4 regions of the Pseudomonas hormoni genome follow, and region 1 is predicted to be linked to each of the others. Evidence: predicted binding sites of a transcription regulator. Region 1 holds the regulator's gene; each other region holds the start of a gene.

Region 1 (7,506 bases):
GGCGGATGATGGCAGCGATTCCCGAGGCCGACGTGGTCATTACCAACCCGACTCACTACGCCGTGGCCCTCAAGTACGATGCGGAAAAAGGTGGTGCTCCGGTGCTGCTGGCCAAGGGTAGCGACTTCGTGGCCTTGAAAATCCGCGAAATCGCCGTGGCCAATGAAGTGTTGCTGCTGGAGTCGCCAGCCCTGGCGCGTTCGATCTACTACTCCACGGAGCTGGAGCAGGAAATTCCGGGCGGGCTGTACCTTGCCGTCGCCCAGGTGCTGGCCTATGTCTACCAGATCCGCCAGCACCGAGCCGGCAAGGGCAAGCGTCCCGAGCCGCTCAAGGATGATTTGCCGATTCCACCGGATTTGCGGCGCGATTCCTGATTTTTGTGCTAGCCGTACCGACGCCTTCGCGGGCAAGCCTTGCTCCTACAGGTCACGTCGTCCGCGAGTTGCGCATGACACGATCTTGTAGGAGCAAGGCTTGCCCGCGAAGGCGTCAGCGCAAACAACACAAATCCCCTCGATAAACCCCTCTGTTCCAAACCCCTGCAAAAGTTGGAAGGCTTCTTGCAGTAGCCGCTCTGCGTCTGCTTCGGGCGTCAAAAGTTTGCTTTAAAGGAACGGGGAATACCGGTGGATCGCTCTCAGTTTATCAACAGTGCCCGCACAAACGTCGCCGACCTGAGTCGGGGCAATCTGGGTGTGCCGTTGTTGCTGCTGGTCATGCTGGCCATGATGATGCTGCCGGTGCCGCCGTTCCTGCTGGACGTGTTCTTCACATTCAACATTGCGCTGTCGATTGTCGTGTTGCTGGTCTGCGTCTACGCCCTTCGGCCGCTGGATTTCGCGGTGTTCCCGACCATTCTGCTGGTGGCAACGCTGTTGCGACTGGCGCTGAACGTGGCCTCCACACGAGTGGTGATGCTCCACGGTCAGGACGGCCATGCCGCCGCCGGTAAGGTGATCCAGGCGTTCGGTGAGGTGGTGATCGGTGGTAACTACGTGGTCGGTATCGTGGTCTTCGCGATTTTGATGATCATCAACTTCGTCGTGGTGACCAAGGGTGCCGGGCGGATTTCCGAGGTGAGCGCGCGTTTCACCCTCGATGCGATGCCCGGTAAACAAATGGCGATCGACGCCGACTTGAACGCCGGTCTGATCGATCAGAACCAGGCCAAAATGCGCCGGATGGAAGTGGCCCAGGAGGCCGAGTTTTACGGTTCCATGGACGGTGCCAGCAAATTCGTACGCGGTGACGCCATCGCCGGTTTGCTGATTCTGTTCATCAACCTGATCGGCGGCATGGCGGTCGGTATTTTCCAGCACGGCATGACCTTCGGCGATGCTGGCAAGGTTTACGCGCTGTTGACCATCGGTGACGGTTTGGTGGCGCAATTGCCATCACTGTTGTTATCGACAGCCGCCGCGATCATGGTGACCCGTGCTTCCGGTTCGGAAGACATGGGCAAACAGATCAATCGCCAGATGTTCGCCTCGCCCAAGGCGCTGGCCGTGGCGGCGGGTTTGATGGCGGTCATGGGCCTGGTGCCCGGCATGCCACACTTCTCCTTTCTGAGCATGGCGGCCCTTGCGGCCGGCGGCGCGTACCTGTTCTGGAAGAAGCAGAACATCGTCAAGGTTCAGGCCTTGCAAGAGGTCAAGCGTCAGCAGGAGCTGCTGCCATCGCCGGCTCGCGCTCAGGAAACCAAGGAGCTTGGCTGGGACGATGTGACGCCGATCGACATGATTGGCCTGGAAGTCGGATATCGCCTGATTCCGCTGGTGGATCGCAACCAGGGTGGTCAGTTGCTGGCGCGTATCAAAGGCGTGCGCAAGAAGCTGTCCCAGGACCTGGGTTTCCTGATGCCGACTGTGCATATCCGTGACAACCTCGACCTCGCGCCAAGTGCCTATCGCCTGACCCTGATGGGGGTAATCCTGGCCGAAGCGGAGATTTATCCGGATCGGGAACTGGCGATCAACCCGGGTCAGGTCTACGGTTCGCTCAACGGCATCACCGCCAAAGATCCGGCTTTCGGGCTGGAAGCGGTCTGGATCGAAATCAGCCAGCGTGCGCAGGCGCAATCCCTCGGTTATACCGTGGTCGATGCCAGTACAGTGGTGGCAACCCACTTGAACCAGATTTTGTACAAGCACTCCAGTGAGCTGATCGGCCACGAAGAAGTACAGCAACTCATGCAGTTGCTGGCCAAAAGCTCGCCTAAACTGGCCGAGGAGCTGGTGCCGGGCGTGGTGTCGTTGTCGCAGCTGCTCAAGGTGCTCCAGGCGTTGCTGGCCGAGCAGGTGCCCGTACGGGACATTCGCAGCATCGCCGAGGCGATCGCGAACAATGCGGCCAAGAGTCAAGATACTGCCGCGCTGGTGGCCGCCGTACGCGTCGGCGTATCCCGTGCAATCGTCCAAAGCATTGTGGGGACTGAGTCGGAGCTGCCAGTTATCACTCTTGAGCCAAGGTTGGAACAAATATTGCTCAATAGTCTTCAGAAGGCAGGACAAGGCTCGGAAGAGGGCGTTCTGCTGGAGCCAAGCATGGCTGAAAAACTGCAACGCTCGTTGATCGAAGCGGCGCAGCGTCAGGAAATGCAAGGTCAACCGGTGATTCTGCTGGTGGCCGGTCCGGTTCGCGCGATGCTGTCGCGATTTGGCCGACTGGCAGTCCCGGGTTTGCATGTGTTGGCTTACCAGGAAATCCCTGACAACAAGCAAGTGACCATCGTTGCGACAGTAGGGCCCAACGGCTGAGGTAGTGGTTTATGCAAGTTAAGCGTTTTTTCGCCGCCGATATGCGTCAGGCCATGAAACTGGTTCGTGATGAGCTGGGCGCTGATGCCGCCATCATTGGCAACCGCCGGATCGCCGGTGGTGTCGAGCTGACGGCTGCCCTCGATTACAAACTGTCGGCGCTGGCCCCGCGTGTTCCGAACATGGAACTCGAGGACGAGCTGCGCAAGACCCAGTCGCGGATCGTGACCGCCCAGGCCGAACTGAGCCTGCGTAGCGAGGGCGAGAGCGACAAGTCCACCAATCGCCAGTTGTTCGCCGGTCTGCCACTCACCGCCGCCGAACCGCTGATCGAACCGACTTACACTGAACCCCGTCGTGCTGCGCCGGCCCCTGCGCCAGCCTCCGGCGGTGTCGACCCGCGGGCTTTCGATTCGATGCGTTTCGAACTCAACAGCCTGCGCGAACTGATGGAAGTACAACTCGGCTCCCTGGCCTGGAACCAGCTGCAAGGCAGTCGTCCGGCCCAGGCCAACCTTTGGCGTCGCCTGCAACGCATCGGCCTGTCCGGCCCGTTGTCCCGCGATCTGCTGGAAATGATTACCGACATTGAAGAGCCCCGTCAGGCCTGGCGCATGTTGCTGGCGCACCTGGCGCGGATGATCGCCACACCGGAAGTCGAGCCACTGGAAGAGGGCGGCGTGATTGCCATGGTCGGCCCTGCCGGCATGGGCAAGACCACCACGCTGGCCAAGCTCGCGGCCCGTTACGTGCTCAAGTACGGCGCGCAGAACATCGCGCTGGTGAGCATGGACAGCTACCGCATCGGCGCTCAGGAACAACTCAAGACCCTGGGCCGGATCCTCAACGTGTCGGTCACCCACGTCGACCCGGGCCAGTCCCTGGTGCAGGCGCTGGACCCATTGCTGCGCAAGCGTGTGGTGCTGATCGATACCGCGGGTCTTCAGGCCAGCGATCCGGCACTGCGTATGCAGCTCGAAAGCCTGGCCGGTCGAGGCATCAAATCAAAAAATTATCTGGTTCTGGCAACCACCAGCCAGAAACAGGTTCTAACCGCCGCTTATCACAGTTACAAGCGCTGCGGGCTCGCTGGCTGCATCCTGACTAAACTGGATGAAACGGCAAGCCTGGGCGAGGTGCTGAGCCTGGCAATCAGTCATGAGTTGCCGGTGGCTTACCTGACCGATGGGCCGCGGATTCCGGATGATTTGCATCTGCCGCGTCGTCATCAGTTGGTCAGCCGTGCCGTCAGCGTGCAAATGCAGGAAGAACCCAGCGAAGAAGCCATGGCTGACATGTTCGCTGATATTTACCACAGCCCGACCAAGCAGGTTGGCTGAGGTATTAATGAACAGTTTTTGTACCTACATCGATGGTCTGCCATGCATTGTTCCGTTTGTGAACGCGCAGCCAGTAATGTGGCCTCCGTCTATGCAAGACAAGGTAAAGAAATAACATGGGCAGCATGCATCCCGTACAGGTGATCGCGGTGACCGGCGGCAAAGGTGGCGTCGGGAAGACTAACGTGTCAGTGAACTTGTCCCTGGCTCTAGCTGAGCTAGGCCGGCGCGTCATGCTGCTGGACGCCGATCTGGGTCTGGCGAACGTCGACGTCCTGCTGGGACTGACACCCAAACGCACCCTGGCCGACGTCATCGAAGGCCGCTGTGAGCTGCGCGACGTGTTGTTGCAGGGGCCAGGCGGCATCCGCATCGTCCCGGCCGCGTCCGGCACTCAGAGCATGGTGCATCTGAGCCCGGCACAACACGCCGGCCTGATCCAGGCGTTCAGCGATATCGGCGACAACCTCGACGTCCTGGTGATCGACACCGCTGCGGGCATCGGTGACTCGGTAGTCAGTTTCGTTCGCGCCGCGCAGGAAGTCTTGCTGGTGGTTTGCGACGAACCGACCTCGATCACCGACGCCTACGCACTGATCAAACTGCTGAACCGCGACTACGGCATGAACCGTTTCCGCGTCCTGGCCAACATGGCCCAGAGCCCGCAGGAAGGTCGCAACCTGTTTGCCAAGTTGACCAAGGTCACGGATCGCTTCCTCGACGTCGCCTTACAATACGTCGGTGCGGTGCCGTACGACGAAAGCGTGCGCAAGGCCGTTCAGAAGCAGCGCGCGGTCTATGAAGCTTTCCCGCGTTCCAAGTGCTCCCTGGCCTTCAAGGCCATCGCACAAAAGGTCGATACCTGGCCGCTGCCTGCCAACCCGCGTGGGCACCTGGAGTTTTTCGTCGAGCGCCTCGTGCAACAAACGGCAGGACCCGTGCTATGACAGCCAGCGGTTACAACCTATACAAGAAATCGGCACGTGACGCGCAGTACGAGCTGATCGAGCGTTACGCGCCACTGGTCAAACGCATTGCCTACCACTTGCTGGCGCGACTGCCAGCCAGTGTCCAGGTCGAAGACCTGATCCAGGCCGGCATGATCGGCCTGCTTGAAGTATCGACCAAATACGACGCCAGCAAAGGCGCGAGTTTCGAGACGTACGCGGGCATTCGAATCCGCGGCGCGATGCTCGATGAAGTCCGCAAGGGGGACTGGGCGCCACGTTCGGTCCACCGCAATACCCGCATGGTCAGCGACGCAATTCGCTCGATTGAAGCTAAAACCGGCCGTGACGCTAAAGATCACGAAGTTGCGGCCGAACTCCAATTGAGTCTCGATGATTACTACGGGATTTTGAACGACACCCTGGGCAGCCGGTTATTCAGTTTCGACGATCTGTTGCAGGACGGCGAACACGAAGGGCTGCACGAGGATGGCGCGAGCGCTCATCTCGAGCCGTCACGCGATCTGGAAGATGAACGCTTCCAGGCGGCGCTGGCGGACGCGATTGCCAATTTGCCGGAGCGTGAGCGACTGGTGTTGGCGCTGTACTACGACGAAGAGTTGAATCTCAAGGAAATCGGTGAGGTCCTGGGGGTCAGCGAATCTCGAGTCAGCCAGTTACACAGCCAGTGCGCGGCCCGTTTGCGGGGGCGTTTGGGGGAGTGGCGAGCGCGCTGAAGGCAGTGTGGGGACACTGCGAACGTGGCTGGTGTGGTGTTGAACTGCGCCGGTCTCGATCTGTTGTGCTCCAGACAGTCATTGAGTGCTTTGCCGGATTGATTGAAATGGCGCGTCCAGGTGCTGGGCGCGTTTAAGACTGCTTGGAGGTCGAATTGGACAAGAACATGAAAATCCTCATCGTTGATGACTTCTCAACGATGCGGCGGATCATAAAAAACCTGTTGCGTGACCTTGGGTTCACCAACACGGTCGAGGCTGACGATGGCGTTACTGCCATTCCGGTTCTCAACAGCGGAAGCATCGACTTTCTGGTAACGGACTGGAACATGCCTGGCATGACCGGTATCGATCTGCTGCGTCACGTGCGCGCCGATGAAAAGCTCAAGCACCTGCCGGTGCTGATGGTAACCGCTGAAGCCAAGCGCGAGCAGATCATCGAAGCGGCCCAGGCCGGTGTTAACGGCTATGTGGTCAAACCCTTCACGGCCCAGGCGTTGAAAGAAAAAATCGAGAAGATTTTCGAACGCATCGGTTGAGAAACTGCGCCACGGGGGAGCTATGGACCACAACGAATCTTCACAGGGCGATTTTGAGTCGACCCTGAAAAAACACGCGGTCGAACTGGTCGAAAGCCTTGAAAAAGGCAAGTTCGGCGACGCTGTGCAATTGATCCATGAGCTCAATCAGACCCGTGACCGCGGCCTGTATCAGGAAGTGGGCAAGCTCACTCGCGAGCTGCATAGCGCGATCGTCAATTTCCAGATTGACCCGCACATGCCGCAAGCCGAGGAAGTGTCCCAGATCACAGATGCCACCGAGCGTCTGGGCTACGTTGTCAAGCTGACAGAGGCCGCAGCCAACCGCACCATGGACCTGGTCGAAAACTCTACGCCGTTGGTCAATAGCCTGAGCGATGAAGCCCAGGCGCTGAGCACGGACTGGGGACGGTTCATGCGTCGCGAAGTCGGGGCTGAAGAGTTTCGCGAGCTGGCACGGCGTGTCGACGGTTTCCTGACACGCAGCAGCGCGGACAACCGCGCGGTGTCGAGCAACCTCAACGACATTCTGCTCGCTCAGGATTATCAGGACCTCACAGGTCAAGTGATCAAGCGTGTGACCCAATTGGTCACCGAAGTTGAAAGCAACCTGCTCAAGCTCGTGCTTATGGCCAGTCAGGTGGACCGCTTTGCGGGCATCGAACATGACCGTGAAGCGATGCTTGCTGAAAAAGATCCGCAAAAACATCTCTCTCAGGGTGAAGGTCCGCAGATTCATGCCGATAAAAGAGAAGACGTTGTGTCCGGTCAGGACGATGTGGACGATTTGCTATCCAGCCTAGGGTTTTAGAATTTTAGGTATTTTAGGTTTTTAGACCTGTAGGAGCACACCCTTAATGAGCTTCGGCGCCGATGAAGAGATCCTTCAGGATTTCCTGGTTGAGGCCGGCGAGATTCTAGAGCAACTGTCCGAACAGCTGGTCGAGCTTGAAAGCCGACCGGATGATGCGGACTTGCTCAATGCAATTTTTCGCGGTTTTCACACTGTAAAAGGGGGCGCCGGCTTCCTCCAGCTCAACGAGCTGGTGGAGTGCTGTCACATCGCCGAGAACGTGTTCGACATCCTGCGCAAGGGTGAACGTCGCGTCGACTCGGAATTGATGGACGTGGTTCTCGAAGCGCTGGACGCGGTGAACAGCATGTTCAGCGAAGTCCGCGAACGC
Region 2 (7,506 bases), 2.7 Mb from region 1:
ACGGAAGGCGACTCACGCATGTCGTCGACGTTTTTCTTGTAGGCGATACCGAGCACCAACACCTTGCTGCCCTTCAGGGACTTGCTGTTGTTGTTGAGGCCATCCATCAGCTTGCTGACCACATACTCGGGCATGGCCTTGTTGACCTCGCCGGAGAGTTCGATGAAACGCGTATGCAAACCGTACTCGCGAGCCTTCCAAGTCAGGTAAAACGGGTCGATCGGGATGCAATGCCCGCCGAGCCCCGGCCCCGGGTAGAACGCAGTGAAGCCGAAAGGCTTGGTCGCAGCCGCATCGACCACTTCAAAGATATCGATCCCCATACGATCGGCGACCACTTTCATCTCGTTGACCAGGCCGATATTTACCGCGCGGTGGATATTTTCCAGCAGCTTGGTCAACTCGGCGGCCTTGGTGGAACTGACTGGCACGACCTGGTCAATCGCCTGTTCGTACAGTGCGATCCCCACTTCCAGGCAAGCCGGGGTGTGCCCGCCGATCACCTTGGGAATAGTGCGAGTTTCAAAGTCTGGATTGCCCGGATCTTCACGCTCAGGCGAATAGATGAGGAAGATGTCTTCGCCCACCGTCAATCCGCCTTCCTGAACCCGCGGAAGCAACTCTTCTTCGGTAGTCCCCGGATAGGTGGTGCTCTCCAGGGAGACAATCTGCCCTTCGCGCAAATAGGGTTTTATCGCTTCAGTGGTGTTGATCACGAAGCTCATGTCCGGTTCACGGTACTTGTTCAGCGGGGTTGGCACACACAGGATCAAGGCGTCGCATTCGCTCGCCCGCTGGAAGTCCGTGGTCGCCTCGAAGCCGCTTTGACGAGCGTTCTGAATTTTCTCGGCAGGGATATGCTCGATATAGCTTTGTCCGTCGTTCAACCGGGAGACTTTAGCCTCATCGATATCGATGCCCAGCACACGAAAGCCAATAGCGTTGTAACGCAACATCAGAGGCAGACCGACATAACCCAGCCCTACGATACCAATTAGAGCCTCTCTGCTTTTGAACTTGCCAACACTCGCCCGTTTGATGCCCGACATCAGGTAAAACTCCCATTAACTAATTCTTAAGCGGTTCACACTTCAACTAACCGGGAATCACCACCCGCTGTTGATGTTTATCTTCGCATGCATGTCTTGCCAGTTCCGGGCAGCGCTCGCTTCTTGGTTGGCGTGATTCAAATAGCCTCCTCTGCTGGCGATACCCTCCTTTTATGGAGTGTTACTTGCGCTCCAGTGCAGCATAACCACCTGCGGGGCTATGAACCTGATTGACCAGGCAGGCACTCCTTCAGCAGCGCAACCAAAAAAAGCGCATTATGCCACTTATCTCCAAGCATGACTTTAAAGCAATCGGCGATATGCAAGCGTTTCAGACCAACCGACGAACACTCCTGCGCTCGTCGAACCCGCCCAGCGATTATCCCCCTCGCTTAAAATGGCGCCATTGCGCAAGGCAGTAGCGAACGATCAAGACGCGCCCCCACCACAAAAAAAAGCCGCGCCTCTCCATCGAGAAGCGCGGCCTTTTTTACGTCGGGCGGATTTACACCCGAAAGCGCTGCACCATGCCCTGCAGTGCATTGGCCAGCTTCGACAGCTCATGACTGGAGGCACTGGTCTGATCGGCACCGGAGGCTGATCGCACCGAAAGATCACGGATATTCACCAAATTGCGATCCACTTCCCGAGCCACTTGAGCCTGTTCTTCCGCAGCACTGGCGATCACCAGGTTACGCTCGTGAATCTCGTGAACCGAAGCAGTGATGGTCTGCAGCGCTTCCCCGGCTCGTTCAGCCAACACCAATGTGCTGGCGGCACGGGAAGCACTGGCATTCATGGAGTCCAGCGCCAGACTCGAACCGTTGCGCATGCCCTGGACCATCTGTTCGATTTCCTGGGTCGATTGCTGGGTACGATGGGCCAACGCACGCACCTCATCAGCCACTACAGCGAAACCGCGACCGCTTTCCCCTGCACGGGCCGCTTCAATCGCTGCGTTGAGCGCCAACAGGTTGGTTTGCTCAGCGATGGCCCGAATCACATCCAGCACCTTCCCAATGTCCTGAGACTGATTAGCCAGTGACTGCACCAATTCACCGGTGTGCTGCACATCCTTGGCCAAGGCACTGATAGCGCTGGCGGTTTCGCTGACCCGCTCCTGCCCCAGATGCGCGGACTCGCTGGATTGGCGGGTAGCATCGGAAGTCGACACTGCGTTGCGCGCCACTTCTTCCACGGCACTGGTCATTTCGTTGACCGCCGTGGCAGCCTGCTCAATTTCGTTATTCTGTTGTTGCAGCCCCTGAGTGCTGTCGAGGGTGACGGCGTTCAACTCATCCGCCGCCGTGGCCAGCTGAGTGGCTGAACCGCTGATGGCTTGCAAGGTTTCTCGCAGATTCTGCTGCATAGTCGCCAGCGCCTTGAGCAAACGAGTCACTTCGTCGTTGCCATGGGTTGCGATCGGCTGGGTCAGATCGCCCTGCGCCACACTTTCCGCGACAATCAGCGCTTCACTCAAAGGACGGACGATGCTGCGGGTCAGCAACATGGCCAGGCCTACCGTAGCCAACGCCGCCAGCGCAATAAACAAACTGACAATCGTTCGCGACGTTTCGTAGTGCGCTGCGGATTTCTCGCTTTCAGCGGCGACCTGCTTGGCGAACAGATCCGCCAGATCATTGAGCTGCTTGCCTGAACCATCGACCACCGTCTTCATGTCGATCAGCAGCAGCTTGGTCAGTTCGTCACGACGTCCTTGTTCCGCCAGGGTGAACGACTGGGCAATGCCGGTGCGATAGGCGGCAAAGGTGGTTTTGAACTGGTCATATAAGGCCTGGCCCTCGGCAGTATCGACCAACCGATCATAAGCCGCGATCTTCTCACTCAGCTCCTTGTCGCGAGTGTCCATCTGACCGCGGTAGGTCGGAATATTCTTTGGGTCCTGATCCAGAGCCATGCGCAAGGAAATGGTGCGGATGCGCAACATCAGTTCGCGAATCTCGTCACCCCCGCGGATGCTCGGCAACCACTGCTTCTCCACGGCCACCTCGCTCTCGCGAATACTCGACATTTGCCCCAGCGCAAACATCCCGAGCAACGCCACCAACACGGCGATCAAGGCAAAACCCAGCGCGGCACGGGGGGCAATATTCAGCTGACGAAGAAACATAACGAGCGCCTTTCTTGTTGTTGGCTTGAATGGGAGGCCGCGTCTGCGCCCCGACAGCTCGTTATCGGCAAGTTGTACGATGACTTGAAAGGATTCGGCTTTTTCGAAGACAAAAAAAATCCCCGTATCTTTCGATACGAGGATTTTTAATATGGTCGGGGTAAGGGGATTCGAACTCCTGACATCCTGCTCCCAAAGCAGGCGCGCTACCGGACTGCGCTATACCCCGGAAAAAAAAGGCGACCTTTACAAGTCGCCTTCTTCGATCAGGGCTTTTGGCCGCTGATCTTAAGATCTGATCCCAGCGCTAACTGGTTTCAAAAATGGTGGGTCGTGTGGGATTCGAACCTACGACCAATTGGTTAAAAGCCAACTGCTCTACCAACTGAGCTAACGACCCAAAAATGGTCGGGGTAAGGGGATTCGAACTCCTGACATCCTGCTCCCAAAGCAGGCGCGCTACCGGACTGCGCTATACCCCGGTTTGAAATTGGCTCCGTGACCAGGACTCGAACCTGGGACCCAATGATTAACAGTCATTTGCTCTACCGACTGAGCTATCACGGAACTACATATTTCAATTTACAACTGTGAAGCTTGCTTCACCTCTTCGACCCGTTCGCATCGCTGCGTTCGTGTGTCTGAGGCGCGCTATTCTACAATCTTAAGCACCTCTGTCAACCCCTTAAATTGCTTTCAAGTTAATGATTTGCAACTTATTTCAGATTCCTGCTTGGGGAGCGGAAACCCTTCGGGGTGACTTACTGCGGGGCGCACTTTACAAGCCTTTTCCTTTCAGTTCAACAACCTGACGAAAAAAAGGCCTCGCAATGCGAGGCCTCTTCAATTTTGCTGTGATCGTGGATCAGGCGAAGACGATTTCGTCGTTTTCCACTACACCCTTGGCGGTATCGCCGGGCATGAAACGCCCCGACAGAATCAGCTGCGCCAGCGGGTTTTCGATCCAGCGCTGGATCGCTCGTTTGAGCGGCCGTGCGCCGTACACCGGGTCGTAACCGACAGCGATCAGCTTATCCATGGCCTCAGGACTGAGTTCCAGCTTAAGTTCCCGTTCGGTCAGGCGACTGCGCAGACGACCCAACTGGATCTCGGTAATACCCGCGATCTGATCCCGAGCCAATGGCTCGAAGATCACCACTTCGTCGACCCGGTTGATGAACTCCGGCCGGAAGTGCGTGGAAATTGCATCCATCACCGCCGCGCGCTGAGCCTCACGATCACCGACCAGTTCCTGGATCTGTACCGAGCCCAGGTTGGACGTCATGACGATCACGGTATTCTTGAAGTCCACCGTACGGCCATGGCTGTCAGTCAGGCGGCCATCTTCCAGCACTTGCAGCAGGATGTTGAACACATCCGGGTGGGCCTTCTCGACCTCATCCAGCAGGATCACCGAATAAGGCTTGCGACGCACCGCCTCGGTCAGGTAACCGCCCTCTTCATAACCTACATAGCCTGGTGGTGCACCGATCAGTCGAGCCACGGAATGTTTCTCCATGAACTCGGACATGTCGATCCGCACCATGGCCTCTTCGGTATCAAAGAGGAACTCGGCCAACGCCTTGCACAGCTCGGTTTTACCGACACCGGTCGGGCCGAGGAACATGAACGAACCGCTCGGACGATTCGGGTCGGACAACCCGGCGCGTGAACGCCGCACCGCATTGGAAACCGCGATCACCGCTTCGTCCTGACCGATCACACGTTGGTGCAACAGGCTTTCCATCTTCATCAGCTTGTCGCGCTCGCCTTCGAGCATTTTCGACACCGGAATGCCGGTCCACTTCGACACGACTTCAGCGATCTCTTCTTCGGTCACCTTGCTGCGCAGCAACTGGTTTTCGCTTTTGCCGTGCTGGTCGACCATTTGCAGGCTGCGCTCCAGGTCCGGGATCACCCCGTATTGCAGCTCGGCCATGCGGTTCAAGTCGCCTTTACGGCGCGCAGCTTCCAGTTCCTGACGGGACTGTTCGATCTTCTGCTGGATCTGCGCAGAACCTTGAACCTCGGCTTTTTCCGAGTTCCAGATTTCTTCGAGGTCCGAATATTCACGCTCGAGGCGAACGATTTCTTCCTGGAGTTTTTCCAGACGCTTGATCGCCGCTTCGTCGCTTTCTTTCTTCAGCGCCTGGGACTCCACCTTCAACTGAATCAGACGACGCTCCAGACGGTCCAGCACTTCCGGCTTGGAATCGATCTCCATGCGGATGCGGCTGGCGGCTTCGTCGATCAGGTCGATGGCCTTGTCCGGCAACTGACGATCCGTAATGTAGCGATGGCTCAGTTTGGCAGCGGCAATGATCGCGCCGTCGGTGATCGCCACTTTATGGTGAACTTCATAACGCTCTTTCAGGCCACGCAGAATGGCGATGGTGTCTTCTTCGCTCGGTTCGTCCACCAGCACTTTCTGGAAGCGCCGCTCGAGGGCCGCATCCTTCTCTATATATTGGCGGTACTCGTTGAGCGTGGTCGCGCCAACGCAATGCAATTCACCACGGGCCAATGCAGGCTTGAGCATGTTGCCCGCGTCCATCGAGCCTTCGCCCTTACCGGCGCCGACCATGGTGTGCAGTTCGTCGATGAACAGAATGATCTGCCCTTCCTGCTTCGACAGTTCGTTGAGCAGGGATTTCAGGCGCTCCTCGAACTCGCCGCGGTACTTGGCACCGGCAATCAGCGCGCCCATGTCCAGGGATAACAGACGTTTGCCTTTAAGGCCGTCCGGCACTTCGCCGTTGATGATGCGCTGGGCCAGGCCTTCGGCGATGGCGGTTTTACCCACGCCAGGCTCACCGATCAGTACCGGGTTGTTTTTGGTGCGACGTTGCAGCACCTGAATGGTCCGGCGAATTTCGTCGTCACGGCCGATCACCGGATCGAGCTTGCCGTCTTCGGCGCGCTTGGTCAGGTCGACGGTGTATTTATCCAGCGCCTGGCGCGACTCTTCGTGGTTGGCGTCATTGACCGCCTCACCACCGCGCAGGTTGTTGATCGCGTTCTCCAGGGCTTTCTTGCTCACCCCTTGGCCGAGCAACAATTTACCGAGCTTACTGTTCTCGTCCATGGCGGCGAGTAACACCAACTCACTGGAAATAAACTGATCGCCCTTTTGCTGGGCCAGACGATCGGCCTGGTTGAGCAGCCGCGCAAGATCCTGCGACATGTTGACGTCGCCGGTCGGATTCTGGATTTTTGGCAGCTGGTCGAGCTCTTTGGTCAGCTCTTTACGCAGGCTGTTGACGTCGAAACCGACCTGCATCAGCAGGGGTTTGATCGAACCACCCTGCTGCTCAAGCATGGCTTGCATCAAATGCGCCGGTTCAATACCGGGATGGTCAAGACCGACGGCCAGCGATTGGGCGTCGGATAGAGCTAACTGCAATTTGCTGGTTAAACGATCTATACGCATGGGTCACCTTCCTTTTGAGCAGGCCGGACCTATAAAACATCCTGAATGAAGAAACCTGCCAGATACCGTTATAGATGCGGTCGATTCTGGGAGTTTCAAGCGTCGTACAGTTGATGTAGATCAGAGAAGTCTAGCGTGTGCCCTGCCTCACGAAGACGTTCCTCTTTTGACGAGTGGCTGTTGTCGTCAGGCAAGGCGCCGCGACGAGTCATAGCTCGCTATGGCGAGGAGCGGCAACGCAGCATGACGACAACAGACGCCGTCAAAAAGGAACAGTCTTCGTGAGACAGGGCACTATAGCCAGATCAGGGAGGCGAACCGACCGGTGCGCGGGCTGCGGCGGTAAGAAAAAAAGCGTGGATCGGTCACGGTGCAGAAACCGCCACCATAGACAGCGGTGACACCGCGAGCAGCCAGACGCAAACGCGCCAGCTCATAGATGTCGGCCATGAACTTGCCGGCATTTGCACTTGGCACAAAGGCTGTGGCGGCTTCAGGCAATTGCTCGACGAAGGTTTCGCGCACTTCCGGGCCGACTTCAAAGGCCTGCGGGCCAATGGCCGGACCGAGCCAGACCAGAACGTCTTCCGGTGGTACGGCCAGCGCGTCCAGAGTTGCTTCCAGCACACCCGCCGCCAGCCCGCGCCAACCGGCATGGGCGGCTGCGACGCGAGTACCGGCACGGTCGCAAAACAGCGCGGGCAGGCAATCGGCGGTCATCGCCGCGCAGGCAATGCCGGGCGTCGCCGTCCAGCTGGCGTCGGCGGCGACCACAAGGCTTGGGTCCGCGTGAGCCACGGCGATGCCGTGAACCTGCTTTAACCAGGCCGGCTGAATAGAGAAATGATCGGTAAGGCGACGGCGGTTTTCGGCAACAGCTTCGGGGCTGTCGTCGA
Region 3 (7,506 bases), 3.2 Mb from region 1:
AGCTGCATCGATTGCCGATGGCGGGTAGCGTCACGGTGAACAGCACCGACGCTTATGAAGCGGCGTGCCTGGGGGGATTCGGCTTGATTCAGGCGCCGCTCAAAGGCATGCAGTCGCACTTGCTCAGCGGTGAACTGGTGGCGGTGTTGCCGCAGTTCAATGCACCGTCGATGGACGTGGCGCTGCTCTATGCCCGGCAACGGCATTTGCCGTTGCGGGTCAGAGCGTTTATGGATTGGCTGGCGCAAATCATCCAGTCCACGATCTAAACAACACCGCAAAACCTGTAGGAGCGAGGCTTGCCCGCGAAGGCGGTCTCAGGATTTGCATCGACCTTGAGACCGCCTTCGCGGGCAAGCCTCGCTCCTACAGGGTTCTGTGGTGGTCAGAAGATTTGGGTGAACAGCCAGTACAAACTCCCCGACAACAGAATCGCCGCCGGCAAGGTCAGCACCCAGGCCATCAGCAGATTGCGGATGGTCTTCATTTGCAAGCCACCGCCGTTGGCGACCATGGTCCCGGCTACCCCCGAAGACAACACGTGGGTAGTCGAGACCGGCAGCCCGAACATGTCCGCCGCGCCGATGGTCAGCATGGCCACGGTTTCAGCCGAGGCCCCTTGTGCGTAAGTCAGGTGGGTCTTGCCGATCTTCTCGCCGACGGTCACCACGATGCGCTTCCAGCCGACCATGGTGCCCAGGCCCAGCGCAATCGCCACCGCGATCTTCACCCACAGCGGAATGAACCGCGTGGCGTTGTCGATCTGTTGCTTGAACAGTTGCAGCTTGCCGGTGGTGTCGGCGTCAAAGTTGCCGACTTTGTTCTTGTCTATCAAGCGAATGGTTTCGCTGGTCAGGTACATGTCGTTGCGCACGTTGCCCATGGCCTCGGCCGGGACTTTCGACAGCGAACCGTAACCCTTCACTTCGTTGCCGATGTTGCCGGCCAGCGTCGCGAGGGCGGGGATCAGTTGCGGCGTGGCTTCCTTGGTGCGCACGTAATCGGACAGCACCGGACGCGGATCGGTGGGCGCCGGCAGCGAGGTGGTTTTCATCAGCGCTTGCTGGGTGACTTCGGCCACGGCGGCGAATTGCAACGACTGATCCGCCGGCATGGTGCGGTTCAACGCGTACGCCATCGGCAGGGTGCCCACCAGGATCAGCATGATCAGGCCCATGCCTTTCTGGCCGTCGTTGGAGCCGTGGGCGAAGGACACACCGGTGCAGGTCAGGATCAACATGCCGCGAATCCACCACGGTGGCGGGGTGTTGCCTTGGGGTTCCTTGTACAGCGCGCGATTCTTGACGAAGGCGCGCAGGGCCAGCAGCAACAACGCGGCGCAGCCGAAGCCAACCAGTGGAGAAAGAAGGAGCGCGTAACCGACCTTGGTTGCTTGCGCCCAGTCCACGCCGCTGGTGCCGTCGCGCCCGTGCATCAAGGCGTTGGCGACGCCGACACCGATGATCGAACCGATCAGGGTGTGCGACGAAGACGCCGGCAGACCCAGCCACCAGGTGCCGAGGTTCCACAGAATCGCCGCGATCAGCAGGGCGAAAATCATCGCGAAACCGGCGGACGACCCGACCTGCAGAATCAGCTCCACCGGCAGCAGCGCGATGATGCCGAACGCCACCGCGCCGCTCGACAGCAGCACGCCAAGGAAGTTGAAGAACCCGGACCAGACCACCGCAAAGTTCGGCGGCAAGGAGTTGGTGTAAATCACCGTGGCCACTGCGTTGGCGGTGTCGTGGAAACCGTTGACGAACTCAAAGCCCAACGCGATCAGCAGCGCCACGCCCAGCAGCAGAAACGGCGTCCAGGTGGTGACCACCGTGCCGAGTTCGTTCATGTCGTGCATCAGGCTGTACGCGGTGAACAACAGGCCGATGGCCAGCACCGCGAAGAAAATCACAATGGTCAGCAGGCCGGGTTTTTTATCGAACTGCGGCTTCGCGCTGCTGGCAGACGCCTGGGCGGCGGTGTAGGAAGGAGTAGCCATAACGGACAATCCTGAGGAGGGATGGAGTGTCAGTCATGATCGTTGCCAAATGTTACAGAGAGGCTGCGTTGGGTCAGTGTTTGGGGTTTTTGCTTATTCCGTTGATCTGTTCCTGGGGCGCGCAATACCTTGTGGCGAGGGAGCTTGCTCCCGCTCGGCTGCGAAGCAGCCGCAAAACCTGTTGGCATGGTTTGGTTGGAGGAATGCCGGGGGCCGCTTCGCGACCCAGCGGGAGCAAGCTCCCTCGCCACAGTGACGGGGGGGCTTGAAGATTGTGCTCAATAATCCTGGCGCTTACGAAACGCCCACCGCCCCGCAATCACGGTAAACGTCGCCACCAATGCCACCAGAATCCAGAATCCTTCCGGATCCTGGGATAGCGGCACGCCACCCACGTTCATGCCAAAGAAACCGGCAATGATGTTGATCGGCAACGCCAGCACCGTCACCACCGTCAGGGTAAACAGCGTGCGGTTGCTTTGTTCATTCAGGTTGGCGGCAATCTCTTCCTGCAACAGTTTGATCCGCTCACCCAGCGCCGTGAGGTCGTTGATGATCAGCGCAAACTCCTCGGTGGATTTGCGCAGCTCCTTCACGTCTTCCTTCTGCAACCATTGCGGCGGACGATTGAGCAGGCGCAGCAACGAGCCCGGCTCCAGCGCCAGCAGCCGTTGCAGACGCACCAGCACCCGGCGATTGGCGCCCAGTTCCGCGCGGTTGGTCGACAGCCGCGAGGACAGCAACTCATCCTCGATCTGATCGACACTGAGGCTGGTCTTGCGCACGATCTGCGTCAGCACCTCGCCTTGGTCGCGCAGCAAATGCACCAGCAACTCCAGCGGCGAGCGAAAGCATTCACCGGCCTTCACCGACGAACGTAACTTGTCCACCGAGTGCAGCGGTTGCAGGCGCGCGCTGATGATCAGCCGGCTGCGGGCGCATACCCACAGCGTCGACACATCCGAGGAGACCATGCTGCTGAGGTTGAACACCACGTCGTTGACCACCGCCAGCAAGGCTGAATCGACATGCTCGATGCGCGTCGAACGCGAACCTTCATGCAACGCTTCGAAAAACTCGTCGGGTAATTCCAGGTGACTTTTCATCCAGCGCTCGCACGCGGCGTGAGCGAGGTTCAGGTGCAGCCAGAGAAATTCGTCGCTGTCGCCCGGTTGTTGCAGACACCGCAACGCCATGGCCGAATCGATCTCCCGGCCGCGTTCGCCGGGACGAAAACTGAAACCGTACAGCAGACCGAACAGGTCCGGGTCGCGATGGCTTTGGTCGATGCTGTGGTTCATGAGGTCTCGCTGTGAGGAGGCGCCTGTCGCGGGTTTCACAGGTTCACTTGAGCCGCATCATCGCAAGGTGCGATGACATTTTTGTGACGGTTAAATAACGCAAACGATTGCGTTACCGATGGTCGGATTCTCTTCAAGAAGCGCTCTGGCACGCCGATCACGCTTAGGTTAAGTTGCGCGCCTTCGGCCACCGGCCAACGCCGCAGACAGGGATGTTCGGACTAATTTCACGCCTCACCCAGGGCGTGCCTCATTCCTGTCACGAGTACCTTCCGATGTTTTTGCAAAAGTCCTTGAGAGCGCAAATTCTCGCCCTGCTGAGCGGCAGCCTGTTTGCGATGCTGTTGATCGCTTTGGCTTGCTTTCACTTTCTGTCCAGCGGCGTTCAGAGCTACGCGAATCTGATCGACGGCCCGCTGCACACCTCGCAATTGATCGATGAAGCCAACCTGCAATTCAAGGTGCAGGTCCAGGAATGGAAAAACGTCCTGCTGCGCGGCAAGCAACCGGCGGACCTGGACAAATACTGGAAGCAATTCGAAGACCGCCAGCGCGACGTGCAGGGCATTCTCGGCGAACTGGCCGGGCAAAAGGGCATCGAGCCGCAACTCAAGACCCGCATCGAACGCCTGCGTGACGAACACCGCGTGTTAGGCGCGGCGTATCAGAAGGGCCGCGATGCCTACGTGGCGGCCGGTGCCGATCCAACGGTGGGTGACACCGCGGTGAAGGGCGTGGACCGGGCGACCAGCGATCAGATGAGCGAACTGGTCAGCGAATTGCGCAAGCAGGGCACCGAGCAGTCCAGGCTGATCAGCGCCAGCGCCGATCGCACCGTGTTGCTGGGCATCATCGTGATGCTCGCTTCGGGTCTGTTGATCGGTCTGTTGAGCCTGTGGCTGGTCAACCGCAACCTGGTCGAACCGATTCGCAAGCTGATCGACTACGTGGCGCAACTCAGTCAGGGCAAAATTGCCGAACGCGTGGCCAGCACCCGTCAGGATGAGCTGGGCAAATTGGCGATCGCGGCCAACACGCTGCGCGATTTCCTCGCCGACACCTTCAGCCGCTTGCAGGTCAGTGCCAAGGATCTGGACGGCGCCAGCGGTGAGCTGAAAGCGATCGCCGGTCTCATGGCCAGCGGCACCAACGAGCAGTTCAACCGCACCGATCAGGTCGCCACGGCGATGAACGAAATGTCCGCCACCGCGCAGGAAGTCGCGCGCCACGCCGCCGATGCGGCGCGTGCGGCGGATGACGCCGACCAGTCCGCCCAGCAAGGCGAAAAAGTCATGCAGGGCACCATCCACACCATCACCCGCATGCGCGGTGAAATTGCCAACACCGCGACGGTCATTCGACAGCTGGAAACCGACAGCGGCCGCATCGGCAAGGTGCTGGAAGTGATTCGCGGCATCGCCGAACAGACCAACTTGCTGGCGCTCAACGCGGCCATCGAAGCCGCCCGTGCCGGTGAAGCCGGGCGCGGTTTCGCGGTGGTGGCCGATGAAGTGCGCAGCCTGGCCCAGCGCACGGCGGCGTCGATCATCGAGATCAACCAGATCATCCAGACTGTGCAAACCGGTGCGGTGGACGCGGCTCAGGCGATAGAGAGCGGTCAGTCGCGCAGTGAGGAAAGTGTCGAGCAAGTGACGCAGGCCGGTGCGATGCTGGAGCGCATTACCCACGCCGTGGAAGCCATTCGCGACATGAACCGCCAGATCGCTACCGCTGCCGAAGAGCAGACCTCGGTCGCCGAAGACATCTCGCGCAACCTCACCGAGATCACCAGCATCGCCAGCACCAACCTGGACAACGTGCAACGCACCGAAGCGGCCAGCCACAACCTGCACGGGTTGTCAGGACAACTGAATGAAGTGACGGCGCGTTTGAGCGCGTAAGGTTTCACGGGAACACGGGAACGCAAAAAAGCCGCACGATCCGAAAATCGTGCGGCTTTTTTTGTGTGAGTATCAGTCGTCTTGTTTGTTCTTCAGGACTTCGCCGGTGGCGGCGTTCAAGTCCACGTCCCATTCAATGCCTTTGGCATCTTTCAGTTCGACTTCGTACTCGTAGCCGTTGAAGTGGTTATCCAGGTCGCTGTCGGTGATCGTGGCACCCGGGTGCAACTTCAGAACGATCTGGTTCAGCTCTTCCAGCGGCTTGATCTTTTTATCCTTGACCAACTGCGGGATCTGATCGACGGGAACATCATCCGCCTGGGCCAGGCCAGCGGTGAGGGTCAGGGCGGCAGCGGTGAACAGGGCAGTCAAAGTCTTCATGAGGTTCTTTCCTTGGGTGTGCTGATTAAGTGAGTCCAGATTAACTGTGGCAACTTAATTCAGGCTTAATTCCCATTAACGCGTCGTTTGTAAAAGCTTCGCGGTCCTCGATCAATACCCATTGTTCGTCAGCAACTGCGCAACCGTACCCGCCGCCGGGCGTTTATAGAACTTCAACAGTTCGCTGGCACGGTTGGTGAAAATACCATCGACCCCGGCGTCCATAACCTTCTGGTAATCCACCGCATCATCGACGGTGTAGACGTGCACCAACAAACCCTGATCGTGGGTGTACTGGTTCATCCACGGCTTCACCAGGTCCGAATAGCTCTGATCGCCGCCCTTGGTCAGCGCGGCGGAAGGACCGGTGCCGATCGCGCCCTGGGCCTTGGCGTACTCGACCCATTGCTGGAACTCGGCTTTGTCCTTCGGCTCCTGCTTGGCGTAGTACGTGGCTTTGTCCTTGTCGCCAGACTCGGCGAACGTCACCTTGGACTTGGGCTCGATGCTGCCTTCGCCGACCCACAGCAACAAAATCTTCGGCACCTGCGGCATTTCTTTTTCCAGCAGTTCGAGGCTGCTCTTCTCGAACGTTTGCAACACCACTTTGCCTTTGCCCTGGCCGACCGCCAGATTGCTTTTCGCCAGTTTGGAACCCGCCGGGCTCAGCCAGCCGCGATCCTGCAATTTATCCTTGAGGTCGCTTTCGATGCCGGGGAATTGCTTGGGTTCTTTGGTTTCGATGTACAAGCCGGGCTTGTGCAGCGGATTGCCTTGGGCAATGTCGATGATCTCGTCGAGGGTCAGGATTTTCAGACCCGCATAGGAGGGACGTGCGCGATCCGGGTAAGCGCTGTTGAACCAGCTGCCGGCATCGAGGGTTTTCAGTTCGGCGATCGTGAACGCGTTGGCCGGGCTGTCCTTGCGCTCAGGGAATTTGCTGGCGACGTCGGTGGTGCGTTGCAGGTTGTTGTCGTGCAGGGCAAACAGCACGCCGTCCTTGCTGCGTTGCAGGTCCAGTTCGAGGTAGTCGGCGCCCAGATCGCGCGCCAGTTTGTAAGCGGCGGCGGTGGATTCCGGTGCATCGAAAGACGCACCGCGGTGAGCGATCACCGCCGGATGCGGGATGCCCGAACGGCTCGCCAGTGAGGTTGGGCCTGGCTCGCTGGCGGCCTGCGCCTGACCGAGGCCGAGCAGCACGCTCAGCAGCAGAGCGCTCTTGGTGAAAGTAACAGGCATGGTCGAGATCCTTTCGCAGAGTGTTTTCAAAGACGTCCCTTTTAACAACTGAGCGCCGCTTGCGCTATCGCGAGACCGACATAAACGTGTTTAAAGCAGATTTTTCAGCGCTTTTGTGCAGTTCTTTGCAGTACTCTTGGCCCCGGCAGTTTCCCCGGCAGAGGGAGCGCCCTTCATTTTGCCCGGCGTGTAAACCATCGATCACTTGTGTGAGGTTTATCATGCGCATCACTTCCCAGCTCATCTGCCAGGCCGCCGAACAGCTCAAAGGCTTCGTCGGCCTCAATCGCAAGACCGGTCAGTACATCGTGCGTTTCAGCGAAGATTCCTTCGGCATGGACGTGGCGGATGACGGCATTATTCCTGCCAGTGAATTCGTCTGGGCGCCGGGGCCGGAGCAGGCCATGACGCTTAAGCGCGAGCTAATTCAGTTGTTGCTGGATCAGAACATTGATGACCGGATCAACATTACCGAGCCGTTGCGGGTGTATATGAATCGGCGGGAAGTGCCGGAGATTTCGGCGGTGCGCAGTCTTGTTCAGAGCTGAATTTTGCAGTGTTTGTGCTGGCCTCATCGCGGGCAAGTCGAATCGTCGCACCGCCGCTCCCACAGGTTTTGTGTACAACGCAGAACCTTGTGGGAGCGGGCTTGCCCGCGATGACGGCCTAAAGAACACCGCATCCT
Region 4 (7,506 bases), 3.1 Mb from region 1:
GCGCGTTCGAGGCATAAAAAAACCGGCCGTTGAGGCCGGTTTTTTTATGGGCGGGATAAACCCGAGGGCTTGAATCAGTCGTTGTAGTCTTCCCAGCCGCCCATTTGCTTCCAGCGGTTGACGATGCCGCAGAACAGCTCAGCCGTCTTCTCGGTGTCGTAGCGAGCCGAGTGGGCCTCGCGACCGTCGAAGTCGATGTCGGCCGCCTGACAGGCTTTCGCCAGCACGGTTTGACCGTAGGCCAGACCGGCGAGGGTTGCCGTGTCGAAACTGGAGAATGGATGGAACGGGTTGCGCTTCATGTCCAGACGCGCAACCGCCGCGTTCAGGAAGCCCAGATCGAAACTGCTGTTGTGCCCGACCAGGATCGCTCGCTTGCAGCCGTTGGCTTTCAACGCCTTGCGGATGCCACGGAAGATATCGGTCAGCGCCGCTTCTTCACTCACGGCCATGCGCAGCGGGTGATCGAGTTTGATCCCGGTGAACTCCAGGGCAGCCGCTTCGATGTTGGCGCCTTCAAAAGGCTCGACGCGGAAGAAGTAGGTGTGATCCGGGTATACAAAACCCTTCTCATCCATGGCAATGGTGGTAGCGGCTATTTCCAGCAAGGCGTCAGTGGCAGAGTTGAAACCACCGGTTTCAACGTCGACAACGACTGGCAGGTATCCACGGAATCGAGCTGCCATCGGGTGGCGTGGACCACCTCCGCCGCCTTGACCGTCCTGTTCGTCGTCGAAATGGTCTTCACTCACGCGTGTTCCTCCAGCAGGCGCCAGCGCAGTTTTTCACCGGCGCGCAGCGGGATAACGGTCAGCTCGCCAAATGGCAGGCTGGTTGGGGCGGTCCACTCGTCGCGGACCAGGGTGATGCGATCGGTGTTCACCGGCAGGCCATAGAAGCGCGGGCCGTTAAGGCTGGCGAAGGCTTCGAGCTTGTCCAGCGCATTGCGTTGTTCGAACGCTTCGGCGTACATCTCGATCGCCGCATAAGCGGTGTAGCAACCGGCACAACCGCAAGCGGCTTCCTTGGCGTGCTGGGCGTGCGGCGCCGAGTCGGTGCCGAGGAAGAACTTGTCGCTGCCGCTGGTGGCGGCGTCGAGCAGGGCTTCCTGATGGGTATTGCGCTTGAGAATCGGCAAGCAGTAGAAATGCGGCCGAATTCCGCCGACCAGCATGTGGTTGCGGTTGTACAAGAGGTGATGCGCGGTGATGGTCGCGCCAACGTTGGCCGAAGCCTCGTTGACGAACTGCACGGCGTCCGCGGTGGTGATGTGTTCGAACACCACTTTGAGCGTCGGGAAGCGCTCGACCACACGACGCATGTGCTCATCGATGAAAAGTTTTTCGCGGTCGAACACGTCGACATCGCCACGGGTGACTTCACCGTGAACCAACAAAGGCATCCCGACTTCGGCCATGGCCTCGAGCGCAGGAAAAATCTTGTCGATGCTGGTGACGCCAGAGTCCGAGTTGGTGGTCGCGCCGGCCGGGTACAACTTGGCGGCGTGCACGAAGCCGCTGGCCTTGGCCTCACGAATTTCTTCGGGCTGGGTACGGTCGGTCAGGTAAAGCACCATCAATGGTTCGAAACGACTGCCGGCCGGGCGTGCAGCGATAATCCGCTGGCGATAGCCGTCGGCTTCAGCGGCGTTGCGCACCGGAGGTACCAGGTTGGGCATGATGATGGCGCGACCAAAGGTGCGCGCGACATCCGCAACGGTATTGGTCAACACGGCACCATCGCGAAGATGAATGTGCCAGTCGTCGGGACGCAGCAGGGTCAGGCGGTCGGACATGAGGGGATTCCAGGCGGGTCAAACTCAGGGGAATGCTACCGGAAAAGACTCTCTCAGGCACTCGCTATCAAGTTTTGCAGGAAGCTTCCGATATCCAACAGGTACGCCGTAAACATGTGTGTGTCGGTCTTTTTGTTGTAGAAGCCAGTGGAGCCTCCCGTGCGCCAGCGTTATTTAGCCTTGCTCAGTGTGTTTGCCAGCCTTCCCGCGATGGCGCTCACTTTCCAGACCCGTCTGGAGAGCATCGAGTGGACGGTCGAAGGGGACAAGTTCGAGTGCCGCCTGACTCAACCGATTACCGATTTCGGTTCGGGTGAGTTCGTGCGTCGCGCCGGCGAGCAGGCGACGTTTCGTCTGAAAGCCTACAACTCGATGGTCGGCGGCGGCTCGGCGACCTTATTGGCGGCCGCTGCACCCTGGCAGCCGGGGCGTGGCGACATCAATCTCGGTTCCGTACAGATCGGCAGCGGCAATGTGCTGTTCAACAGTTCGCAGGTTCAGGCCGGACGCTTGATCAGTGGCCTGATGGATGGGCGCAGTCCGGTCGTCCGACATTATTCGGGTGATGGCCGGGTCTCGGAAGTGCGGCTGTTGCCGGTCAAGTTCAGCAAGGCGTTCAACGATTATCAGGGCTGCGTGGCGAAGCTGCTGCCGAAGAACTTCGAGCAGGTTAAACAGACGCAAATCGGCTTTCCCGGCGACGGCCTCGATCTCGACACGCAGGCCAAGGCTCAGTTGCAGGTGATGCTGGAGTTCATGAAGGCCGATCCGACGGTCAATCACATCGAACTCGACGGCCACTCCGACAACAGCGGCAACCGCCTGACCAATCGTGACTTGTCGCGGCGTCGAGCGCTGGCGGTTATGGAGTTCTTCAAGGCCAACGGTGTTCAGGAATCGCAGATTACCGTGCGCTTCCACGGCGAGCGCTATCCGTTGGCGCCCAACACCAATGCGACCAATCGGGCGAAAAACCGTCGGGTCAATGTGCACCTCGCGCGGGTCGCGCCCACCGAGCAACCGGCGCCCCAATCAACAGCATCGGCGAGCGCCGCGAAGACCTCCTGAACCGGCTGTCATCGTCGCCCGCTCGACATAATCTGTCGCTTCGTCGTCATAAGCTGTCGCGCCTCTGTAAATTATCCTGCATGACCGGTAGACTTGACGGCTTTCCGTAGAACCCCGTGGAGTGATGGCATGGCGGACGTAAACAAGGTCGTTCTGGCGTATTCCGGCGGCCTGGACACTTCGGTGATCCTCAAGTGGCTGCAGGATACTTATAACTGTGAAGTCGTGACCTTCACCGCTGACCTGGGTCAGGGCGAAGAGGTCGAACCTGCACGTGCCAAGGCTCAGGCCATGGGCGTGAAAGAGATCTACATCGACGATCTGCGCGAAGAGTTCGTGCGCGATTTCGTTTTCCCGATGTTCCGCGCCAACACCGTTTACGAAGGCGAGTACCTGCTGGGTACTTCCATCGCTCGTCCGTTGATCGCCAAGCGCTTGATCGAAATCGCCAACGAAACCGGCGCTGACGCCATTTCCCACGGCGCCACCGGCAAAGGCAACGACCAGGTTCGTTTTGAACTCGGCGCCTACGCCTTGAAGCCAGGTGTGAAAGTGATTGCACCGTGGCGCGAATGGGACCTGCTGTCCCGTGAAAAGCTGATGGATTACGCTGAAAAGCACAACATCCCGATCGAGCGTCACGGCAAGAAAAAATCCCCGTACTCGATGGATGCCAACCTGCTGCACATCTCCTATGAAGGCGGCGTGCTGGAAGACACCTGGACCGAGCACGAAGAAGACATGTGGAAATGGACCGTCTCCCCGGAGAAGGCTCCAGATAAAGCGCAGTACCTGGAACTGACCTACCGCAACGGCGACATCGTTGCATTGGACGGCGTCGAAATGACTCCAGCGACGGTGCTGGCGACCCTGAACCGTATCGGTGGCGAACACGGCATCGGCCGCCTCGACATCGTCGAGAACCGTTACGTGGGCATGAAGTCCCGGGGCTGCTACGAAACCCCAGGCGGCACCATCATGCTGCGCGCTCACCGTGCGATCGAATCGATCACCCTGGACCGTGAAGTGGCTCACCTCAAAGACGAGTTGATGCCTAAATACGCCAGTCTGATCTACACCGGTTACTGGTGGAGCCCTGAGCGTCTGATGCTGCAACAGATGATCGATGCTTCCCAGGCACACGTGAACGGCGTTGTGCGCCTGAAGCTGTACAAGGGCAACGTCATCGTCACGGGTCGCAAGTCCGACGAATCGTTGTTCGACGCCAACATTGCGACATTTGAAGAAGATGGCGGCGCCTACAACCAGGCGGATGCGGCTGGCTTCATCAAGCTGAACGCCCTGCGCATGCGTATTGCGGCGAACAAGGGTCGGAAGCTTTTCTGAAGTTTCTGACGCTCTGATGGAATTTGTGGCCTTGTTTTGACAAGGCCACAAATTTGGAAATAGGGATTTTTCTTTCTGACATTGCGATTCATCTTTCTTGTTTCGTAAGCGCCATTCCTGCCTGCTGCTCTCCTGTCGATCGTAAAACGCTACTGACCGCTGTGGGCCAGTCTGGCGAGTTGATCAATGACCGTCACGTCGTGTGAGCTCACATTGTAAGCAATGCAAAACGGTGCGCCGTTGCGTTTCTTTACGTGTCTGAAAAATTTGATCGCGCTTTCTTTCAGTAAATTCTCTGATTCGGCACTGGTGAGAAACACGACAACTTGCGTCGAATCTCCCTTGGGTAACCGAATCCTTTCCAGAAACTCGCGGAATTCGTTTTTTCTGTTCATCCATCGCGCATCAATGATGTGCAGGTCTTCAAGACGCTCGGGCAACTCGATGTGGTGCTGGATCGAGAAGTTTTCCCGTCCGCCGTTTTCGCCAGGCGTGCCTTGAGCAACATCCGGACGCTCGGCATTGTCCATGACTTTTATGAAGTGCTTTCCCTTCTCAAAATCGGACGGCGCATAGAGCGATCGATAATTGAAGTTGAGGGTGGCGAAGAACAGAAGAAGCAAATAAAAAGGAAAGCTGATCAAAAACCAGATATAGAGCTCTCGTTCCTTATTATCGAGGAACGGCAGGGAGACGGCTGCCGATGTTTCAGACAGTGTTGCGAATATTGCGATGACTGTCATGGGGTTGGTGATTCTCTGTTTGAGTTTTATCATGTTTTGTACTCATATAAGTTTGTCTTTTCTCGTTGGGTTAATGGGTGATAGTTGAGTGTTGCGATCTTTATGTTAACTGTGAATTTATAGTTGGCCTATATCTGTTTTATCTTGGTTGAGTTGTTGGAGTGCTTTTGCTGTAAAGTTTTGTGTGTGGTGTTTTCAATGTGTCGCACAAGCGCTGAAATGTAGGTTCTCGTAAAGAGTAGCTCAACTACAGGCCTCGTCGGGCTAGAGATATTGATTTATTTTTCTGGTTTTATTTTTGTAGATTGATACAAAAAAATTGTTGAAGAGTGGCATGTCATAAAGCAAATAAAATTTCCGACACGCCGCTCTCGAAGATTTCTTGTAAGAATATTCCGTATTGTTTGTAGGGAATGTCTCTCGGTGTGGGTGACCGAGAGGGGCAGCGTGCCATGGGTGAAACGACTAGGCTATTGTGCGGGCTCTAAAAATTCGAACAGCGAAAATTGGACTTGCCCATGAATAAAGTGCTGATCGTGGATGATCACCCCGTCATTCGTCTTGCGGTACGTATGCTGATGGAGCGTCATGGCTACGAAGTCATTGCAGAAACAGATAATGGCGTGGATGCCTTACAACTGGCTCGTGAACATATGCCGGATATTGTCATCCTGGATATAGGAATACCGAAGCTGGATGGACTGGAAGTCATTGCGCGCCTTGTCTCGGCAGCAATGCCAATGAAAGTACTGATATTGACTTCCCAGGCGCCTGGACATTTTTCGATGCGTTGCATGCAGTCCGGTGCTGCCGGATATGTTTGCAAACAACAGGATCTCACTGAGTTGCTCAGTGCAATAAAGGCTGTATTGTCAGGCTACAGTTATTTTCCCAATCAAGCCCTGCATACAGTGCGTTCCAGTCTGGGGAACGCCAGTGAAGCCGATATGGTGGATCGTCTGTCGGGGCGGGAGATGATGGTTTTGCAACAGTTGGCCCGAGGCAAGACCAATAAGGAAATTGCCGATGGAATGTTCCTCAGCAACAAAACCGTCAGTACTTACAAGACTCGCCTGTTGTTGAAGCTCAATGCGCGATCCTTGGTGGACTTGATCGAGCTGGCTCAACGCAATGGGCTGGTGTGACTGCACCAGCGCTTCACGGGGCTTGGTAAATGGGCGTTTTCGAGGTTTCACACTTAAAAAAAAGCCTCCGTTTCGGGAGGCTTTCAGATGTCATAGGTCAAAATCGTAATCGGCCAACTGTTTTTGCAGTCGGCGCTCCTCCAGTAAGTTGTCGATCGTGCGGCGTTTGCTCAGGTTGGTCTTTGCCACTTCAACCACCGGTTCCGCGTCATCGGCCTCAACGGGTGTGAAGTCCTCTTCTACGTCCAATTGCTCTTTGCCAGTGCTCATAAGGTTAACTCCAGGCTAAGACTGCCTTTGGCGCCCCTTATAGCGACAATCTCTCCGCGGGTAAAAAAGATTTTTTCAATCGATAAATCAAAAAACCTAATAGCGCCTCAATCGTCCGAAGTCTTGTGCTTGTATTCGCACAGGTCTTCGATCCGGCAACTGCCACAACGGGGCTTGCGGGCCAGGCAGACGTAACGTCCGTGAAGAATCAGCCAGTGATGGGAATCGAGCAGGTATTCCTTGGGCACAAACTTCATCAGTTTTTTCTCGACCTCGACCACGTTTTTGCCTGGCGCAATGCCGGTACGGTTACTGACCCGGAAAATGTGGGTGTCCACGGCCATGGTCAGTTGGCGAAAGGCTGTGTTGAGCACCACGTTGGCGGTTTTACGGCCAACGCCGGGCAGCGCTTCCAGCTCTTCGCGGGTCTGCGGTACTTCGCCCGCATGACGTTCCACCAGCAAGCGACACGTCTCGATCACGTTTTTTGCCTTGCTGTTGAACAGGCCGATGGTCTTGATGTGTTCCGACAATCCCTCGACGCCCAGCGCATAAATCGCCTGCGGCGTATTGGCCACCGGGTAGAGTTTCGCGGTGGCCTTGTTAACGCCGACATCGGTCGATTGCGCTGAGAGAATCACGGAGATCAGCAATTCGAACGGCGAGGAGTAGGCCAGTTCGGTCTTCGGTTCCGGGTTGTCTTCATGCAGCCTACGGAAAATTTCCAGACGTTTTGCAGCATTCATAGGCAGTGCGTTTCCTCGAAAACGGTCAGTGTGAGGGATTCGGGCGGGACCAGGCCTGCCAGGCAGCGATCACCAGCCCCAGCAGAATGAATCCACCGGGGACCAGAGTGGCCAGGTGCACGCCTCCATTGCCGATAAGTTCGCGCAACAGGCCCAAGCCGACCATCAGCGCGCCGAACAGGCCACAGAGGCGAAGACGGTCGCGCAATGCGCTCTGGAAGAAGCCCGTGTGATCAAGAACGACACATTGCAAGGCGATGAGTCCGGCATAGATTCCCACCTGCTGATGCCATTTGAGTGACCAGACTTGTGCCGCGATTTCCGCGCAACTGGTCAGCGTGGCGGCCAGCAAAATGCCGGCAAACAGTCGGGCAGACGGAACAAGTCGGGGT

What was found. Region 1 encodes FliA, which starts transcription of late flagellar genes. Its sites were predicted from a motif close to CTAAAGTTTNNNNNNNNNNNGCCGNTAA; they were not measured.
Region 2: a site for FliA is predicted at 3,242-3,269, ahead of KJF94_RS22345 (methyl-accepting chemotaxis protein). Genes of this name have one in related genera too.
Region 3: a site for FliA is predicted at 3,433-3,460, ahead of KJF94_RS19670 (methyl-accepting chemotaxis protein). Genes of this name have one in related genera too.
Region 4: a site for FliA is predicted at 1,862-1,889, ahead of KJF94_RS20755 (flagellar protein MotY). Genes of this name have one in related genera too.

What each region holds. Positions count from the first base shown of each region.
Region 1 covers NZ_CP075566.1:1,024,000-1,031,505, forward strand. Annotated here, with positions in the region: gene flhB (flagellar biosynthesis protein FlhB) at 1-377, shown strand, start outside; gene flhA (flagellar biosynthesis protein FlhA) at 630-2,759, shown strand; gene flhF (flagellar biosynthesis GTPase FlhF) at 2,771-4,099, shown strand; gene fleN (flagellar synthesis regulator FleN) at 4,216-5,046, shown strand; gene fliA (RNA polymerase sigma factor FliA) at 5,043-5,783, shown strand; gene KJF94_RS04750 (chemotaxis response regulator CheY) at 5,951-6,322, shown strand; gene KJF94_RS04755 (protein phosphatase CheZ) at 6,345-7,133, shown strand; gene KJF94_RS04760 (chemotaxis protein CheA) at 7,180-7,506, shown strand, end outside.
Region 2 covers NZ_CP075566.1:4,800,223-4,807,728, forward strand. Annotated here, with positions in the region: gene wbpA (UDP-N-acetyl-D-glucosamine 6-dehydrogenase) at 1-1,049, opposite strand, end outside; gene KJF94_RS22345 (methyl-accepting chemotaxis protein) at 1,555-3,180, opposite strand; tRNA gene KJF94_RS22350 (tRNA-Pro) at 3,333-3,409, opposite strand; tRNA gene KJF94_RS22355 (tRNA-Lys) at 3,505-3,580, opposite strand; tRNA gene KJF94_RS22360 (tRNA-Pro) at 3,586-3,662, opposite strand; tRNA gene KJF94_RS22365 (tRNA-Asn) at 3,672-3,747, opposite strand; gene clpB (ATP-dependent chaperone ClpB) at 4,046-6,610, opposite strand; gene pgeF (peptidoglycan editing factor PgeF) at 6,905-7,506, opposite strand, start outside.
Region 3 covers NZ_CP075566.1:4,217,637-4,225,142, reverse strand. Annotated here, with positions in the region: gene KJF94_RS19685 (LysR family transcriptional regulator) at 1-269, shown strand, start outside; gene KJF94_RS19680 (inorganic phosphate transporter) at 386-1,999, opposite strand; gene KJF94_RS19675 (transporter) at 2,278-3,300, opposite strand; gene KJF94_RS19670 (methyl-accepting chemotaxis protein) at 3,576-5,201, shown strand; gene KJF94_RS19665 (PepSY domain-containing protein) at 5,274-5,582, opposite strand; gene KJF94_RS19660 (glycerophosphodiester phosphodiesterase) at 5,694-6,821, opposite strand; gene KJF94_RS19655 (DUF2025 family protein) at 7,043-7,369, shown strand.
Region 4 covers NZ_CP075566.1:4,448,020-4,455,525, reverse strand. Annotated here, with positions in the region: gene rnt (ribonuclease T) at 75-752, opposite strand; gene pyrC (dihydroorotase) at 749-1,795, opposite strand; gene KJF94_RS20755 (flagellar protein MotY) at 1,955-2,863, shown strand; gene KJF94_RS20750 (argininosuccinate synthase) at 2,993-4,210, shown strand; gene KJF94_RS20745 (hypothetical protein) at 4,360-4,986, opposite strand; gene KJF94_RS20740 (response regulator transcription factor) at 5,472-6,098, shown strand; gene KJF94_RS20735 (PA3496 family putative envelope integrity protein) at 6,189-6,368, opposite strand; gene nth (endonuclease III) at 6,476-7,114, opposite strand; gene KJF94_RS20725 (Rnf-Nqr domain containing protein) at 7,140-7,506, opposite strand, start outside.